Regions from separate parts of the Streptomyces sp. PKA51 genome, predicted to be linked through region 1. Evidence: riboswitches for the same ligand, from Rfam matches in the RefSeq annotation. Region 1 holds a riboswitch; the other holds the start of a gene.
What was found. Region 1 has a riboswitch for cobalamin ahead of AC27L3_RS19355 (cobalamin biosynthesis protein). Riboswitches for the same ligand answer to the same signal wherever they lie in the genome.

Region 1 (7,407 bases):
TTGCGCGCGGCCATGGAGCCGGAGGCGTCGACGACGAACAGCACGAGGTTGCCCTCCCGGCCCTCGCGCACCGCCTCGCGCAGATCGTCGCGGCGCACCACGAGCCCCCGCCCGGTGCGCCCGCGCGCCCGCTGGTGCGGGGCGGCGGCCTGCACGGTGGCGGCCAGGTGCAGGGCGGACAGCACGCGCCCGCGGGGGCGGCGCGCTCCGGTCGTACGCCCGTGCGCGGTCAGGGCGCGCGAGCGGCGCCCGTCGGCGCCCTCGCCGAGGCCGGGCACCGAGAACCGGCGGGTGCGGAAGGGGTCGGCGGCGGCCACGGCCGGGGCCTCGGCGGCCTCGCCGCCGCCGGCCGCCGGCGCGTCCTGCGGTCCGCCGTCCGGCGCCCGCTCCTCCCGCTGGGGCGGTACGTCCGGGGCGAGGGGGCCGTCGTTCCCGCCGTCGGGACCGCCGTCGTTCCCGCCACCGGGGCCGTCGTCCGGGCCACCGCTCGGCCCGTCGTCCGGCCCCTCGGGTCCCTCGGGCCCCTCCGGGCCGGGGTCCGGCTCGGGATCGGGCTCCGGCTCGGGGTCCTCGTCCTCGAACTGCGCGAGGATCTCGTCCAGTTTGGCCTCGTCCAGGCCCGGCGCGTCGAACGGCGCGCGCCGCCGCCGGTGGGGGAGCGCGAGCAGGGCCGCCTGCCGCACGTCCTCCGTCAGCACCCGGGTGCGCCCCGCCCACGCGGCCAGGGCCGTGGCCGTCCGCGCGGTGACGATGTCCGCGCGCATGCCGTCCACCTCGAAGCCGGCGCACACCGCCGCGATCCGGCGCAGCGCGCCGTCCCCGAGCCGGACGCCGGGCAGCAGCGCCCGGGCCGCGGCGAGGCGGGCGCGCAGCGCCTCCTCCTCGGCGGCCCACCGCCCGGCGAAACCGGCCGGGTCCTCGTCGAAGGCCAGGCGCCGGCGCACGACCTCGACCCGCTCCTCGGTCTCGCGCGAGGCCGCGACCTCGACGGTCAGCCCGAAGCGGTCCAGGAGCTGCGGGCGCAGCTCGCCCTCCTCGGGGTTCATGGTGCCCACGAGCAGGAAGCGGGAGGCGTGACGGACGGAGACGCCCTCGCGCTCGACGGAGGAGACACCGGTGGCCGCCGCATCCAGCAAGCTGTCCACGAGGTGGTCGCCCAGCAGGTTGACCTCGTCGACGTAGAGCACGCCCCGGTGGGCCGCGGCCAGCAGACCGGGCTCGAACGCCTTGACGCCCTCGCCCAGGGCCCGCTCGATGTCGAGCGAGCCGACGAGCCGGTCCTCGGAGGCGCCGACGGGCAGCTCGACCATCCGCGCGGGGCGCACGGCACGGTCGGCGCCCGCGTGCGGCCCGTCCGGGCAGTGCGGGTCCGGCGCCGCCGGGTCGCACGAGAACCGGCAGTCCGCGACGGTCTCCACCTCGGGCAGCAGCGCCGCGAGCGCCCTGACGGTGGTGGTCTTCGCGGTGCCCTTCTCGCCGCGCACCAGGACACCGCCGATCGACGGCGAGATCGCGTTGAGCAGCAGACCCAGGCGCATGTCGGCCATGCCGACGACGGCGGTGAAGGGGTAGACGGACGAGGACATCAGCGGTTACCTCCCTGGTGGGGACGGGTCAGGGGCGGCGCCCCGGGCGGTATGAACGGCACTGCGGCCGGCACCCCGTCCTCGATGAGGCGCAGCAGCGCGTCCGTGTCCGCGTGTTCCTCGATCAGATCGCCGAGCCGGTCGAGCTGTTCCTCGCGCAGCGCGGCGAAGGACGTGCCGGGCGCGGGGACGAACGCCCGTCCGGCCGCCTTCGCGACCTCGCGCAGGAACGCCCGGCGGAAGCCGTCGCTCTCCAGCGAGCCGTGCCAGTGCGTGCCCCACACCGCGCCCACCCGGCAGCCGTCGAGGAACGCTTCGTCCCCGCCGCGTACGTCCGCCACGCCGTGGTGGATCTCGTACCCCTCCACGGGCTCGCCCAGGGCCGTGCCGACCGGCCGGGCCAGGGTCTTCTCCACCGCGAACCGCACGTGCACCGGCAGCAGGCCCAGCCCCTCGACCGTGCCCGCCCGCGACTCGACCTCGTCGTCGATGCGCTCGCCCAGCAGCTGGAAGCCGCCGCAGATGCCCAGGACGGGACGGCCCTGCGCCGCCCGCCGGACGAGGGCGTCGGCGAGCCCGCGCGTGCGCAGCCACTCCAGCGCCCGTACGGTGCCGCGCGTGCCCGGGACGACGACCAGGTCCGCGTCGGCGAGCTCCTCGGGGCGGTCCACGAACCGCACGACGACGCCCGGTTCGGCCGCCAGCGCGTCCACGTCGGTGAAGTTCGACATCAGCGGTACCGCGCACACGGCGACCCGCAGGATGTCCGCGCCGTGCGGCGGGGCGACGACGGACTCGCGGACCGTGCCGCGCAGGGAGACCCGCAGGCCGTCCTCCTCGTCGATGCCCAGGCCGTGGGCGAAGGGCAGCACGCCGAACGTCGCCCGGCCCGTCAGGTCGCGCAGCATCTCCAGGCCCGGCTCCAGCAGCGTCACATCGCCCCGGAACTTGTTGACCACGTAGCCCGCTATCAGCTCCTGGTCCTCGGGCGAGAGCAGCGCCGTCGTCCCGAAGAAGGACGCGAAGACACCGCCGCGGTCGATGTCGCCGACCACGACGACGGGCAGGCGCGCGGCCCGGGCCAGACCCATGTTGACGATGTCGGAACGGCGCAGGTTGATCTCCGCCGGACTGCCGGCGCCCTCGCAGATCACCGCGTCGTGCGTACGCCGCAGCTCGGCCAGGCACTCCGTCACCGTGGCGAACAGCTGCTCCTGGCGCCCCTGGTGGTAACCGCGGGCGCTCAGCTCGCCCACCGGCCTGCCCATCAGCACGACCTGGCTGCTGCGGTCGCTGCCGGGCTTGAGCAGCACCGGGTTCATCAGCGCACTCGGCTCGACGCGCGCCGCGGCCGCCTGCATGGCCTGCGCCCGCCCTATCTCCGCGCCCTCGCGCGTCACGAACGAATTGAGCGACATGTTCTGCGCCTTGAACGGCGCGACCTTGACGCCCTTGCGGGACAACCAGCGGCAGATGCCCGCCGTCACCACGCTCTTGCCCGCGTCCGAGGTGGTCCCGGCCACCAGCAGGCTCCCGCCCCGCGGTTGCGATGTCACCGGTTCCTCGCTTTCCCAGTCCTCGTCGTCCCGGCCCTCAGAAGGCTGCCCACTGCCCGGCCCCCGACCGCACAGCCCAGCGCCAGCAGCGACACCCGGCGCGAGAGGCGCACCGCGCGCTCGATGTCTCCGGTGCGCACGGCGCGCAGCTCCGCGCCCAGGACGGGCCGGTGCTCGATGCGGCCGCCGTACGCCAGCGTCCCGCCCAGACGTACCCCCAGCGCCCCCGCGAACGCCGCCTCGACCGGGCCGGCGTTGGGGCTCGGGTGACGGTGCGCGTCCCGCCGCGCCACCCGCGCGGCACCGCGCGGATCCGGCGCGGCCAGCACCGCCAGGGCCGCGGTCAGCCGCGCACCGGGCCAGCCGACGACGTCGTCCAACCGGGCCGACGCCCAGCCGAAGCGGCGGTGGCGCGGCGACTTGTGACCGACCATCGCGTCCAGCGTGTTCACCGCGCGGAAGCCCACCAGGCCCGGTACGCCCGCGAGCGCGCCCCACACCAGGGCGCCGACGACGGCGTCCGAGGTGTTCTCGGCCACCGACTCCACCACGGCCCGGGCGATCTGCTGGGCGTCCAGCGACGACGGGTCACGGCCGCACAGATGCGGCAACCGCTCCCGGGCCACCTCCAGATCACCGGCGGCCAGCGCCCCGCCGATCGCCCGGGCCTCCCGGGCCAGCGACGTCCCGCCGATCACCGCCCAGGTGACGGCCGCCGTCAGGGCGACGTCCGCGCCCCGCCGGCCGCGCACGGCGCGGGCCAGCAGTGCGGCGCCCGCCACGGTGGTACCGGTGCACACGGCGGCGTACAGCGCACCGCGTCCGCGGTCGTCGCGCCACCAGCGCTGCTCCAGGGCGTGGGCAGCACGCCCGAACGCGGCAACAGGGTGCCCCCTGCGGGGGTCACCGACAACCAGGTCGCCCAGGAATCCGAGGGCGGCGCCGCAGGCGAAACCGCGACAGGGCATGGCCGATGCGTGTCCTCACTCAGGGTCCTCGCCCTGGCTCGACGTGACCGGCGACCAGAGTCTCCTGGCTCCCGGATCCGCATCGCCCCCGGCCTTCCGGCTCGCGCCGTGGCCCTATGGGTGGGGGGACACTCCCCGGTGACAGTGGCGGGACCGCGCCGGATTCGCACCGGCTTCCTCTGCTGTCGCCGTTTGGCCCGGGCAGTCCACCATGGGCCCGGAAGGCCCGTCAACTCGCCTTCCGGGGCTCCGCCCCGGACCCCCCGGGAAACGGGGAAATGGGGGCACCTCCCAGCGGTAGCTGGGGGAGGGACCGGGGCAACAACCCCCGTCCCGCCCTCCGCGGAAGCGGCGTCGTGTCAGGCCACGATCAGCGAGATGCCGTATCCCACGGCCGCGGCGCACAGCGCGAAGCACGCGTACGCGCCCGTGCGCGCCAGCGCGCCCGAGGCCGCCGTGCCGCCGGTGGCGTCCGCCTTGCGCGACGTGCCGACGATGCCGAGCGTGAACAGGCCCACGAGGCCGACGGTCACCACGAGGCTGACCCCGAAGACCTCGGCGAAAGCTGCCCAGTCGATGTGCATGGTGTCTCTTCCTCCGTGCCCGGCGCTCAGCCGGTCGTCGCGGGGGTGGGGGCGGGGGCGGCGGTGGGGCCGGCCGGCGGCGGGGCGACGGCCTGGAGGGCCGCGGTGACCACGCCGACGGGCTCGGCGGCGGGGGCGGCGATGCCCTGCGGCTCGTTGAGGTCGTTGACGTTGTCGTGGGTGACCGGCTTGCGGCGCGAGGCGGCCCAGATGCCGCCGCAGACGGCGAGGCCGAGGACGGCGACGGCGGTGACGCCCCAGGTGCCCTGGTCGGCCAGGAGGGCCGCGCCGGCGGCGACGAGGCCGGCGGCCGGCAGGGTCAGGCCCCAGGCCGCGACCATGCGGCCGGCGGTCGACCAGCGCACGACGCCGCCCTTGCGGCCGAGGCCGGCGCCCATGATCGAGCCGGAGCAGACCTGGGTGGTGGAGAGGGCGAAGCCGATGTGGGAGGAGGCGAGGATCACCGTGGCGGCGCCGGTCTGGGCGGCGAAGCCCTGCGCGGGCTTGATGTCGGTGAGGCCCTTGCCGAGCGTCTGGATGATGCGCCAGCCGCCGAGGTACGTGCCGAGTGCGATGGCCAGGCCCGCGGAGACGATGACCCACATCGGCGGGTCGGAGTGCGGGGCGACGACGCCGCCGGCGACCAGGGTGAGGGTGATGACGCCCATGGTCTTCTGGGCGTCGTTGGTGCCGTGGGCGAGGGAGACCAGGGCGGCCGAGGCGATCTGGCCGGCGCGGTAGCCCTTCGCGGTGTCGCGCTCGTCGCGGCCCTTGGCCAGGCGGTAGGTCAGGCGGGTGGCGACGGTGGCGGCGATGCCGGCCACGATCGGTGCGGCGACCGCGGGGATGAGCACCTTCATGACGACCTTGTCGGCGTTGACCGCGTGGAAGCCGACGGAGGCGACGGTGGCACCGATGAGGCCGCCGAAGAGGGCGTGCGAGGAGCTGGAGGGCAGGCCGGCCAGCCAGGTGAGCAGGTTCCAGACGATGGCGCCGACGAGGCCGGCGAAGATCACTTCGGGCCGGATGCCGGCGCTCTCATCGATGATGCCCCCGGAGATCGTCTTGGCGACCTCGACGGACAGGAACGCACCGACGAGATTGAGGACGGCCGACATGGCGACCGCGGTCTTGGGCTTGAGCGCTCCGGTGGAGATGGTGGTGGCCATGGCGTTGGCCGTGTCGTGGAAGCCGTTCGTAAAGTCGAACACCAAGGCCGTGACGATCACGATCCCGATGAGAAGCGTGATGTGTTCCATTCACCCAGGCAATCAGTTCGATGGTCAGTACGCGGCGACCGTAGGGACTCAGGGTGAACGGAAGGTGAACGGGGTCGCGAGCGCCGGCGAAGGCGTCCGGAGGTGGAGATCGATGATGCTGTCCGAACCGTCCCCGCAGATCCCCGGACAAGGGGGCCCGCTCCCCGACGGCATCGCCCGTACCTGGGCGGATGTGGTCTCCACGGCCCGCCGCGCCGCCGCCGACCGGCTGGTGGTGGGCACCTCGGGGAACGTCTCCGCGAGGGTCGGGGACGTGGTGCTCGTCACGCCCAGCGGCGTCCCGTACGACCGGCTGGGCCCCGCCGACGTCGTCGGCGTCGACCTGGACGGCCGGCAGGTGCTCGGCACGCTCGCCCCCACCAGCGAACTGCCCATGCACCTGGCCGTCTACCGCGCCACCGGCGCCGCCGCGATCGTGCACACCCACGCCGTGCACGCCACGGCCGTCTCCCTGCTGGTCGGCGAGCTGCCCGCCGTCCACTACATGACCGCGGCCCTCGGCGGCCCGGTGCGCGTGGCTCCGTACGCCCTGTACGGCACCGAGGAACTGGCCGGGCACGTGCTGGCCGCCCTCGACGGCCGCACCGGCTGTCTCCTGCGCAACCACGGCACCCTCACCTACGGCGACACCCTCGACCGGGCCTACGACCGCACCGCCCAGCTGGAGTGGATGTGCCGGCTGTGGCTCACGGCATCCTCCGTCCCCGGCGGCACCCCGGCCCTCCTCTCCCCGGACCAGCTGGCGCAGGCGGCGGAGAAACTCTCCGGCTACGGCCAGGAGCCGTAGTGCGCCCGCCCACTGGCCGGTGGCGGCGACGCCGCCCACACTGGAAGGCGTGAGCGCCCGCCGAGCGGCCGCGTGGGCCGCAACCACACTGATCGGTCTCGGCGCAGCCGCCGTCGCCGCCGGCCGCTACGCCGGCGACGCCGCCCTCAAGGCCGCCCCGGGCCACCCGCTGCCGGGTGAGCCCCGGCTCACCGTGCACGACGTGGAGTCCGGCACCGTCACCCTCACCCGCACCCCGGCCGCGCTGCGCCCCGGCACGTACGGCCTGGCCGGCCGCCGGGTGCACGCAATCGTCGGGCCGGTCGTCCCGGACGTCTCGCATCCGCACGACTGCGTGGTGCGGCGCCTGGAGAAGGTGGTCAGGGGCAGTCTGCAGCCCGGCGACCGGGTCCGCCTCACCCCGCAGCTGCACACCGGCACGCCCCGGGACGCGCTGGGCATCGACCACGACGACGTGACGGTGCCGGGCGAGCTGGGGCCGCTGCCCGCATGGTTCGTGCCGGGCGGCCGCGACACGTGGGTGATCAGCGTGCACGGTCCGTTCGCCGGCCGCGAGCACGCCATGGTGCTGATGCCGTTCCTGCACCGGCACCGCCTGCCGGTGCTCGCCGTCACCTACCGGGGTGATCCCGGAGCCCCGCGCCAG
Region 2 (7,407 bases), on a different contig from region 1:
CCCCTGCTGCCTGCTCCTGGGCGCGGTGGCCGGGAGCCGGTTCACCTTGATCTTGATCTTCTTGCCGTCGGGGTGCGCGTAGTCCAGCGGCACGTCGAGCATTGCGCACTGCAGCGCGGGGGTGGCCGTGTCGTTGCAGGAGCTCCACACGAGCTTCCCCTGCCCCGTGTCCTGCTCCGCCTGCCCCACCTGCCCCACCGGCGAGGACGAGGAGGCGGGGGTGACGCTCGCGAGGACTCCGCCCATGGCAACGAGGGCCGTCAGCACGGCTCTTGCTCTTCTCATGGAGGAATGATGTGACATGTAAAATGTCACACACCGCGCTTCCGGGACGGGTGTTACCCAACCGTGACCGCCGCGGCCGGGCTCGTCGCGTGCGTGGCCCACGGCACACCGTCCTACGTCATCGCGGGGGGAGCCCCGGGCGCAGCAGCCGGGTCACCGGCCGGTGGCCGCCGCCCGCCTGCGCAGGAGGAGGTTCTGGGTGCCGAGGCCGAACGCCACGTAGGCGTACAGGGACGCGGTTCCCAGCAGTCCGGTGCCGGTCGCGTGGTCGATCCACAGGCCCAGACCGATGTGCGCGCACGCCGAGGTCAGCCACAGTGCGGTCGTGGCCGCCGTCCCCTTGCGGAGCACCGTGCCCTGGGCGTCGCGCCAGACGCGTACGGTCCGGGACCTGGCCGCGCCGAAGCCCGTCGCGACGACGAAGCTGACCACCAGGAGGGCGATGGGCAGCGCGGTCAGCGGGCGGTCCTTGACGACGGAGAGGACACCGAAGGCCAGGCCCGCGACGCCCAGGACGGCAAAGACCACCGGGGCTATCAGCGAGCCGATGCGCCGTATCGGACGGGTGCGCAGCTGCTGCAGCACCACCAGGCCCACGATCGCCACGGCCATGACGAAGCCGCCGTTCGCACTGTGCATGTGTCCACTCCCCCATCGCGGCGCCACCCCGTACGGAAGCGCCGTACCGCACTATTGTGCGGGACGCCCGGACCGGCACCGGCACTCGGGCGCCGGTACCGGTGCCGTCCCGGACGGCGCGTCAGGAAGCCGTGCCCTGCACCTCCTTGCGCACCTCATCGGCCGCCGCCACCAGGTTCTCCAGGGAGGCGCGGACCTCGGGCCAGCCACGCGTCTTCAGGCCGCAGTCCGGGTTGACCCACAGGCGCTCGGCGGGGATCGCGGCCAGCGCCTTGCGCAGCAGCTCCGCCGCCTCGCCCGCACCGGGGACGCGCGGCGAGTGGATGTCGTACACGCCGGGCCCCACCTCGCGCGGGTATCCCGCCGCGGCCAGCTCGGCGGCGACCTGCATGTGCGAGCGGGCGGCCTCCAGGCTGATCACATCGGCGTCGAGGTCGTCGATGGCCGCCAGGATGTCGCCGAACTCGGCGTAGCACATGTGGGTGTGGATCTGGGTGTCCGGCCGGACGCCGCTCGTGGCCAGGCGGAAGGACTCGGTGGCCCAGGCGAGGTACGCGGCGTGGTCGGCGGCGCGCAACGGGAGGCTCTCGCGCAGGGCGGGCTCGTCCACCTGGATCACCGACGTGCCGGCGGCCTCCAGGTCGCCGACCTCGTCGCGCAGGGCGAGGGCGACCTGCCGGGCGGTGTCGGCCGCCGGCTGGTCGTCGCGGACGAAGGACCACGCGAGCATGGTGACGGGCCCGGTGAGCATGCCCTTGACCGGGCGCCGGGTGAGCGACTGGGCGTAGCGGGTCCAGCGGACGGTCATGGGCTCGGAGCGGGAGATGTCGCCGGCGAGGATCGGCGGGCGGACGTAGCGGGTGCCGTAGGACTGCACCCAGCCGTGCCGGGTGGCCAGGTAGCCGGTGAGCTGCTCGGCGAAGTACTGCACCATGTCGTTGCGCTCGGGCTCGCCGTGCACGAGGACGTCGATGCCGGTCTTCTCCTGGAAGGAGATCACTTCGCGGATCTCCGCCTCGATGCGCTCCTCGTAGGCCGCCGTGGTGATGCGTCCGGCGCGCAGGTCGGCGCGGACGGTGCGCAGCTCGCTCGTCTGGGGGAAGGAGCCGATGGTGGTCGTCGGCAGGAGCGGCAGGCCCAGGTGGGCGCGCTGGGCGGCGGCCCGTTCGGCGTACGGCCGGCAGCGGTGGGTGTCGGCGGCGGTGACGGCGGCGGCGCGGGCGCGCACCGCCGGGTCCCGGGTGATCGCCGAGTTCGCGCGGGAGGCGAGGTCGGCGCGGTTGGCGGCGAGTTCCGCGGCGATGGAGTCGGTGCCGTGGGCGAGGCCCTTGGCGAGGATCGCGACCTCGCGGGCCTTCTGACGGGCGAAGGAGAACCAGCGGACGATCTGCGGGTCGATGTCCCGCTCGGCGGTGGCGTCGAGGGGGACGTGCAGCAGGGAGCAGGAGGTGGCGACGTCGACCCGGTCGGCGAGGCCGAGGAGGGTGCCGAGGGTGGCCAGGGACTTCTCGAGGTCGTTGATCCACACGTTGCGGCCGTCGACGACGCCGGCGACCAGGCGCTTGCCGGGCAGGCCGCCGACGGCCGCGAGGTCGTCGAGGCCCGCGGCGGCGGGGCGCGTGAAGTCGAGGGCGAGGCCCTCGACGGGGGCCTTGGCCAGGACGGGCAGGGCCTCGCCGAGACGGTCGAAGTAGGAGGCGACCAGCAGCTGCGGGCGGTCGGTGAGGGCGCCGAGCTCGCGGTAGGCGCGGGCGACGGCGTTCAGCTCGGCCGGGGTGCGGTCCTGCACGAGGGCGGGCTCGTCCAGCTGGACCCACGTGGCGCCGGCGGCCCGCAGATCGGCGAGGACCTCGGCGTACACGGGCAGCAGCCGGTCCAGCAGAGTCAGCGGTGGGAAGCCTGCGTCGACGCCGGGTGCGGGCTTGGCCAGCAGGAGGTAGGTGACCGGGCCGACCAGGACGGGGCGGGCGGCGAGGCCGAGGGCGAGGGCCTCCTTCAGCTGCGTGACCTGCTGGGTGGAGTCGGCGGTGAAGACGGTGTCGGGGCCGAGTTCCGGGACGAGGTAGTGGTAGTTGGTGTCGAACCACTTGGTCATCTCCAGCGGCGCCACCTCCTGGGTGCCGCGGGCCATGGCGAAGTACCCGTCCAGGGCGCCGGCCTCGACGGCGGCCCGGTGCCGGGCGGGGATCGCGCCGACCATGACGCTGGTGTCCAGGACGTGGTCGTAGTACGAGAAGTCGCCGGTCGGCACCTCGTGGACGCCGGCGTCGGCGAGCTGCAGCCAGTTGGTGCGGCGCAGCGCGGTGGCCGTCCGGTGCAGGGCGTCGGCGGTGACCTCGCCCTTCCAGTAGCCCTCGATCGCCTTCTTCAGTTCACGGCCCTGCCCCTGACGGGGGTAGCCGAGCACGGCGGCGCGTGCTGCCGCGGCTGCGGACGTGCTGGTCACGGAACTCTCCTTCGCGAGTTTCTCCCGGAAAGCCCGGTGCCCGACGAGGGCGCGAAGGGGTGACGACAGACCCGCCCGGGACACCACCGTCGTCACGTGGATCCGTCCGCTGCGGTACGCCTGTGTACGCCGACCCGCCCTCGAGGTCACCGGGATGGCCGCGCACGAAGGCTCGCACGCGGGCAGCGGCAGGTCTTCGGACTCGCGGGCACGCCTGCCGGAAAGAACACCTCCCGGCGGACACCTACTGGCCGTCGCTTCCCGGGCCCGTCCGGACCCAGTGCGTATGACGGCGGTCGTTCCCGCTCACCGCTGCGGGGCAGTCCCGGATTCCCACCGGGTTCCCTCTTACGACGCCTCCCGCCTGGCGGACGGGGCGAACCAGCTGCACCGCCACCCTAGAGGGAGAAGCGCCTTTGCGCACAGGGCTGTTCGTATGCCGGTCACGGACGGCAGCGGATCGGCCGGTGCCGTTCGTTGTCCGGAGCATGCCCAGCCGAGGGGTAGGCTCCGGCGGGCACGAGAACAATGCTGCTGGGGAGACGACATGAAGCGCCGGGCACTGTGGACGGCTGCCGTGGGAATACTGGCCCTGGCCGGCTGCGCCGACTCGGGGCAGACCCTGAAGTTCGGCGAGAAGGCAACCGTCGCCGGCGACAGGAGCGGCACCGTCGGGGTGACCGTCGTACGCGTGGAAAAGGGCACCCACGCCGACCTCACCCTGCTCCAGGACTCGTCGAAATACACGGGCAAAACCCCCTACTACGTCCGCTTCAAACTCACGAAGACGGCCGAGGGCAACGACAACGACGAGACCTCGCACTTCGAGGTGTGGAGCGACGGCACACAGCTGACGGAGCTGATCGTCCTCCCCTCCATGGAACCCACGGGCGACCCGACCGAACCCCTGACCACCGGCCACTTCGACAAATGCGTCGGAGCCGACCACACGACGTTCAAGAAAGCCCCCGCAGGAACGAGCGTCGGCGGCTGCGCCGTCTTCGTCGCACCGGACGACGCGAAGGCGCCGTCCACCGTCACGTGGACACGGCGCAGCGAGACGCTCGCTACGTGGAAGTAGCCGCCCGGTAGCGAACGCGGCCGCTCGCCGCGTCGATCGCCACTGGGTTCGGGCCAGGGCCTGTCCAGCGGATCGTGCAGCGCCCCGTAAGGGGCCGTGTCGATTTGCGGCTACCGCCGCGTGGGCGCGACACGGCACCCCGTCTGCGGGTGCGTCGTGGCTTGTCGCGCAGTTCCCCGCGCCCCTGACGGGGCACTGCACCAGCCCACAGCGCCCCGTAAGGGGCGCGGGGAACTGCGCGATCGGCCACCGACGGCCCGCAGTCGACGCGCCACCCCCAGGCCCGGGCGAAGCACGGCACCCCGCCGGCGGCGAACGTCCATGCCGGCAGCCCTTCCTGCAGGCGCTCGGCATCGATGCGGATCATGGCGTTTATGCCGTGCTCGCCCAGCCATTCGAGGATCAGCAGCGTCACGTCCTCGACGTCGCCGTCGCCGTTGCCGTTGCCGTCGGGATCGGGCTTGGGCCATCGCCCTTTCGCCTTGGTCATGGCGGTGACCCTACTCAGCGCGCCTCCACAAGGCGCACGGCTTCACCCCCGGTCGTGGCGGTGGAAACCGCGGCCCGTTGTGCGGCCGAGGTTGCCTGCTTCGACCAAGGCGGGGGCGGCCCGGCCCTTGAGGGGCTGGACTTGGTAGGACGTCCAACTATATGTTCGGGGCAAGATCCGCGGTGCGGGGAAGCCGGTGCGCATCCGGGACGGTACCGCCGCTGACGCGAGGCGCGTCGGGCATGCGGTGGCCTTCGTGCCCTACGGCTCGCGCTCGCCGTGCCGTCCATCGTTCGCGATCTTCGGGCGCACCGCATCCTGGAAGGGACGAACGAGATCATGCCTCCGATCGTGGCCCGGGACCTGACGGGCGGCCGGCGATGACGGTCCCCGGCGACACCGACGTCCTGCTGCGCACCGAGGGCCGCGCGGCGTACCTGACCCTCAATCGGCCCCGGGCCCTCAACGCCCTGACCCACGCCATGGTGACCCGCATCGACCAGGCCCTCGCGGAATGGGAGAAGGATCCCGCCGTCGAGACGGTGGTCGTCACGGGGGCGGGCGAGCGCGGGCTGTGCGCGGGCGGCGACATCCGCGCCATCCACGAGGACGCCCGCACCGGCGGCGGCCGCGCCTCCGCGGCGTTCTGGCGGGACGAGTACCGGCTCAACGCCCTGATCGCCCACTACCCCAAGCCGTACGTGGCCGTGATGGACGGCATCGTCATGGGCGGCGGCGTCGGCGTCTCCGCCCACGGCAGCGTACGGATCGTCACCGAGCGCTCCCGTATCGCCATGCCCGAGACCGGCATCGGTTTCGCGCCCGACGTCGGCGGCACCCACCTCCTCGGGCTCGCCCCCGGCGAGCTCGGCACCCATCTCGCCCTGACGGGTACGGCGGTGGGGGCGGCCGACGCCCTGCTGTGCGGGCTCGCCGACCACTTCGTACCGTCCGACCGGCTGCCGCGCCTGGTGGCCGACCTCGCGCACGCCCCGGTGCACGAGGTGCTCCCCCGGTACGTGCGCGAGGCGCCGCCCGGCGTGCTGGAGGCGCAGCGGGAGTGGATCGACCGGTGCTACGCCGCCGACACCGTCGAGGGCGTGGTGGAGCGGTTGCGTGCCGAGGCCGACCCGGCGGCCGGCGAGGCGGCCGCGACGCTCCTCGGCCGGTCTCCCACCGCCCTGAAGGTCGCCCTCGCCGCGGTGCGGCGCGCCCGGGCGCTGGGTTCGCTGGAGCGGGTCCTGGAGCAGGAGTACCGCATCTCCTGCACGGCGCTGTCCTCGCACGACCTCGTCGAGGGCATCCGGGCCCAGGTCGTGGACAAGGACCGCACCCCGCGGTGGTCCCCCGCCACGCTCGCCGAGGTCACCGATGCGGACGTGGAACGGTACTTCGCCCCGCTCGGTGCTCGCGAGCTGCGCCTGGCCCCCGCCGACGAGGCCCGGGAAGTGCCGTGGTGAACAGCGCCGCCGGCCTCGTCAGCCGCCCGCGGTAAGGGGCTCGTCGCCATGGCGACGAGCCCCTTACCGAACGTCGACCGGCCGGATCAGCCGATCGCTGCGGGCGACCCCGCTCCCTCGGTGCGCCGGCCCGGGGCCGCTGTGGTGCCCAGGAGCCGTTCGGCGAGGTAGCCGAAGAACAGGCCGAAGGCGGCCCACAGGGTGCCCTGGACGGCCAGTGCCGCGAGGCGGAACTGCCACAGCACGGTGGCCGGGAAGTCCTGGGGCACCTCGTTGACGGCGGGCAGGAAGGCGTAGGCGAGGCCGACCACGACGAGGAACGCGGCCGAGGCCGCCACCGTGGCGTACCAGGTGCCCAGGCGCGGAGCCAGCCGCCTGCCGAGGACGACCGCGGCGACGCTCAGCAGGACGCTGAGCGCGATCATCAGGAAGTACAGCGTGGTGCGCTTGGCGATGGTGTCCGGGTCACCGACGGACGGCGGGTTGGCCGGGTACTTCAGGAACGGCACCACGTAGACGGCCAGCAGGGCACCGCCGGCGACCAGCGCCGCCGTGGCACGGGGGCCGAACCGGCCGATGCGGCCCAGCGCCACGCAGAACGCCAGGGCGGCGATGCCGCCGATCGCGACGCCGTAGAGGAGGACGCCGGTGGCGAGGCCGGCGGTGGACTGCAGCGTGCGGCCGACCAGTTCCTCGCCGTGGTCGTGGCTGTGGGCCTCCTCGAAGGCGATGGCCGCGTCAACATGGGGTTCGCCCAGCAGATAGGCGACGACCAGGGCGAGGACGCCGGCCGCGAGGCCGGCGAGCATGCCGCGTACGAGCAGGGCCCGTACGGAGACGGAATTCACGGGAGGTTCCTCCTGCCGTCGTCAGTGGCAGGGGAAGCCGAGCAGGTGGCGTCCGTCGTGCACCCACTCGTGCACGTCCTCGCCGGAGAAGAGGGCGGTGGCGCCCTGCTCGGCGCCGACGAAGTACAGCAGGATCAGCATGAGGACGCCGAAGAAGG

Region 2: linked by a shared signal. The riboswitch ahead of metE (5-methyltetrahydropteroyltriglutamate--homocysteine S-methyltransferase) and the one ahead of AC27L3_RS19355 (cobalamin biosynthesis protein) in region 1 are both predicted to bind cobalamin.

Annotation. Positions count from the first base shown of each region.
Region 1 covers NZ_BAAJPZ010000012.1:160,162-167,568, forward strand. Annotated here, with positions in the region: gene AC27L3_RS19345 (putative cobaltochelatase) at 1-1,586, opposite strand, end outside; gene AC27L3_RS19350 (cobyric acid synthase) at 1,586-3,109, opposite strand; gene AC27L3_RS19355 (cobalamin biosynthesis protein) at 3,139-4,110, opposite strand; cobalamin riboswitch at 4,169-4,289, opposite strand; gene AC27L3_RS19360 (hypothetical protein) at 4,470-4,694, opposite strand; gene AC27L3_RS19365 (inorganic phosphate transporter) at 4,721-5,953, opposite strand; gene AC27L3_RS19370 (class II aldolase/adducin family protein) at 6,066-6,761, shown strand; gene AC27L3_RS19375 (alpha/beta hydrolase) at 6,811-7,407, shown strand, end outside.
Region 2 covers NZ_BAAJPZ010000033.1:17,272-24,678, forward strand. Annotated here, with positions in the region: gene AC27L3_RS28350 (alpha/beta hydrolase) at 1-285, opposite strand, end outside; gene AC27L3_RS28355 (hypothetical protein) at 439-924, opposite strand; gene metE (5-methyltetrahydropteroyltriglutamate--homocysteine S-methyltransferase) at 1,046-3,370, opposite strand; cobalamin riboswitch at 3,541-3,780, opposite strand; gene AC27L3_RS28365 (hypothetical protein) at 3,918-4,451, shown strand; gene AC27L3_RS28370 (hypothetical protein) at 4,438-4,941, opposite strand; partial or broken gene AC27L3_RS28375 (hypothetical protein) at 5,221-5,325, shown strand; gene AC27L3_RS28380 (enoyl-CoA hydratase/isomerase family protein) at 5,322-6,401, shown strand; gene AC27L3_RS28385 (CbtA family protein) at 6,488-7,249, opposite strand; gene AC27L3_RS28390 (CbtB domain-containing protein) at 7,271-7,407, opposite strand, start outside.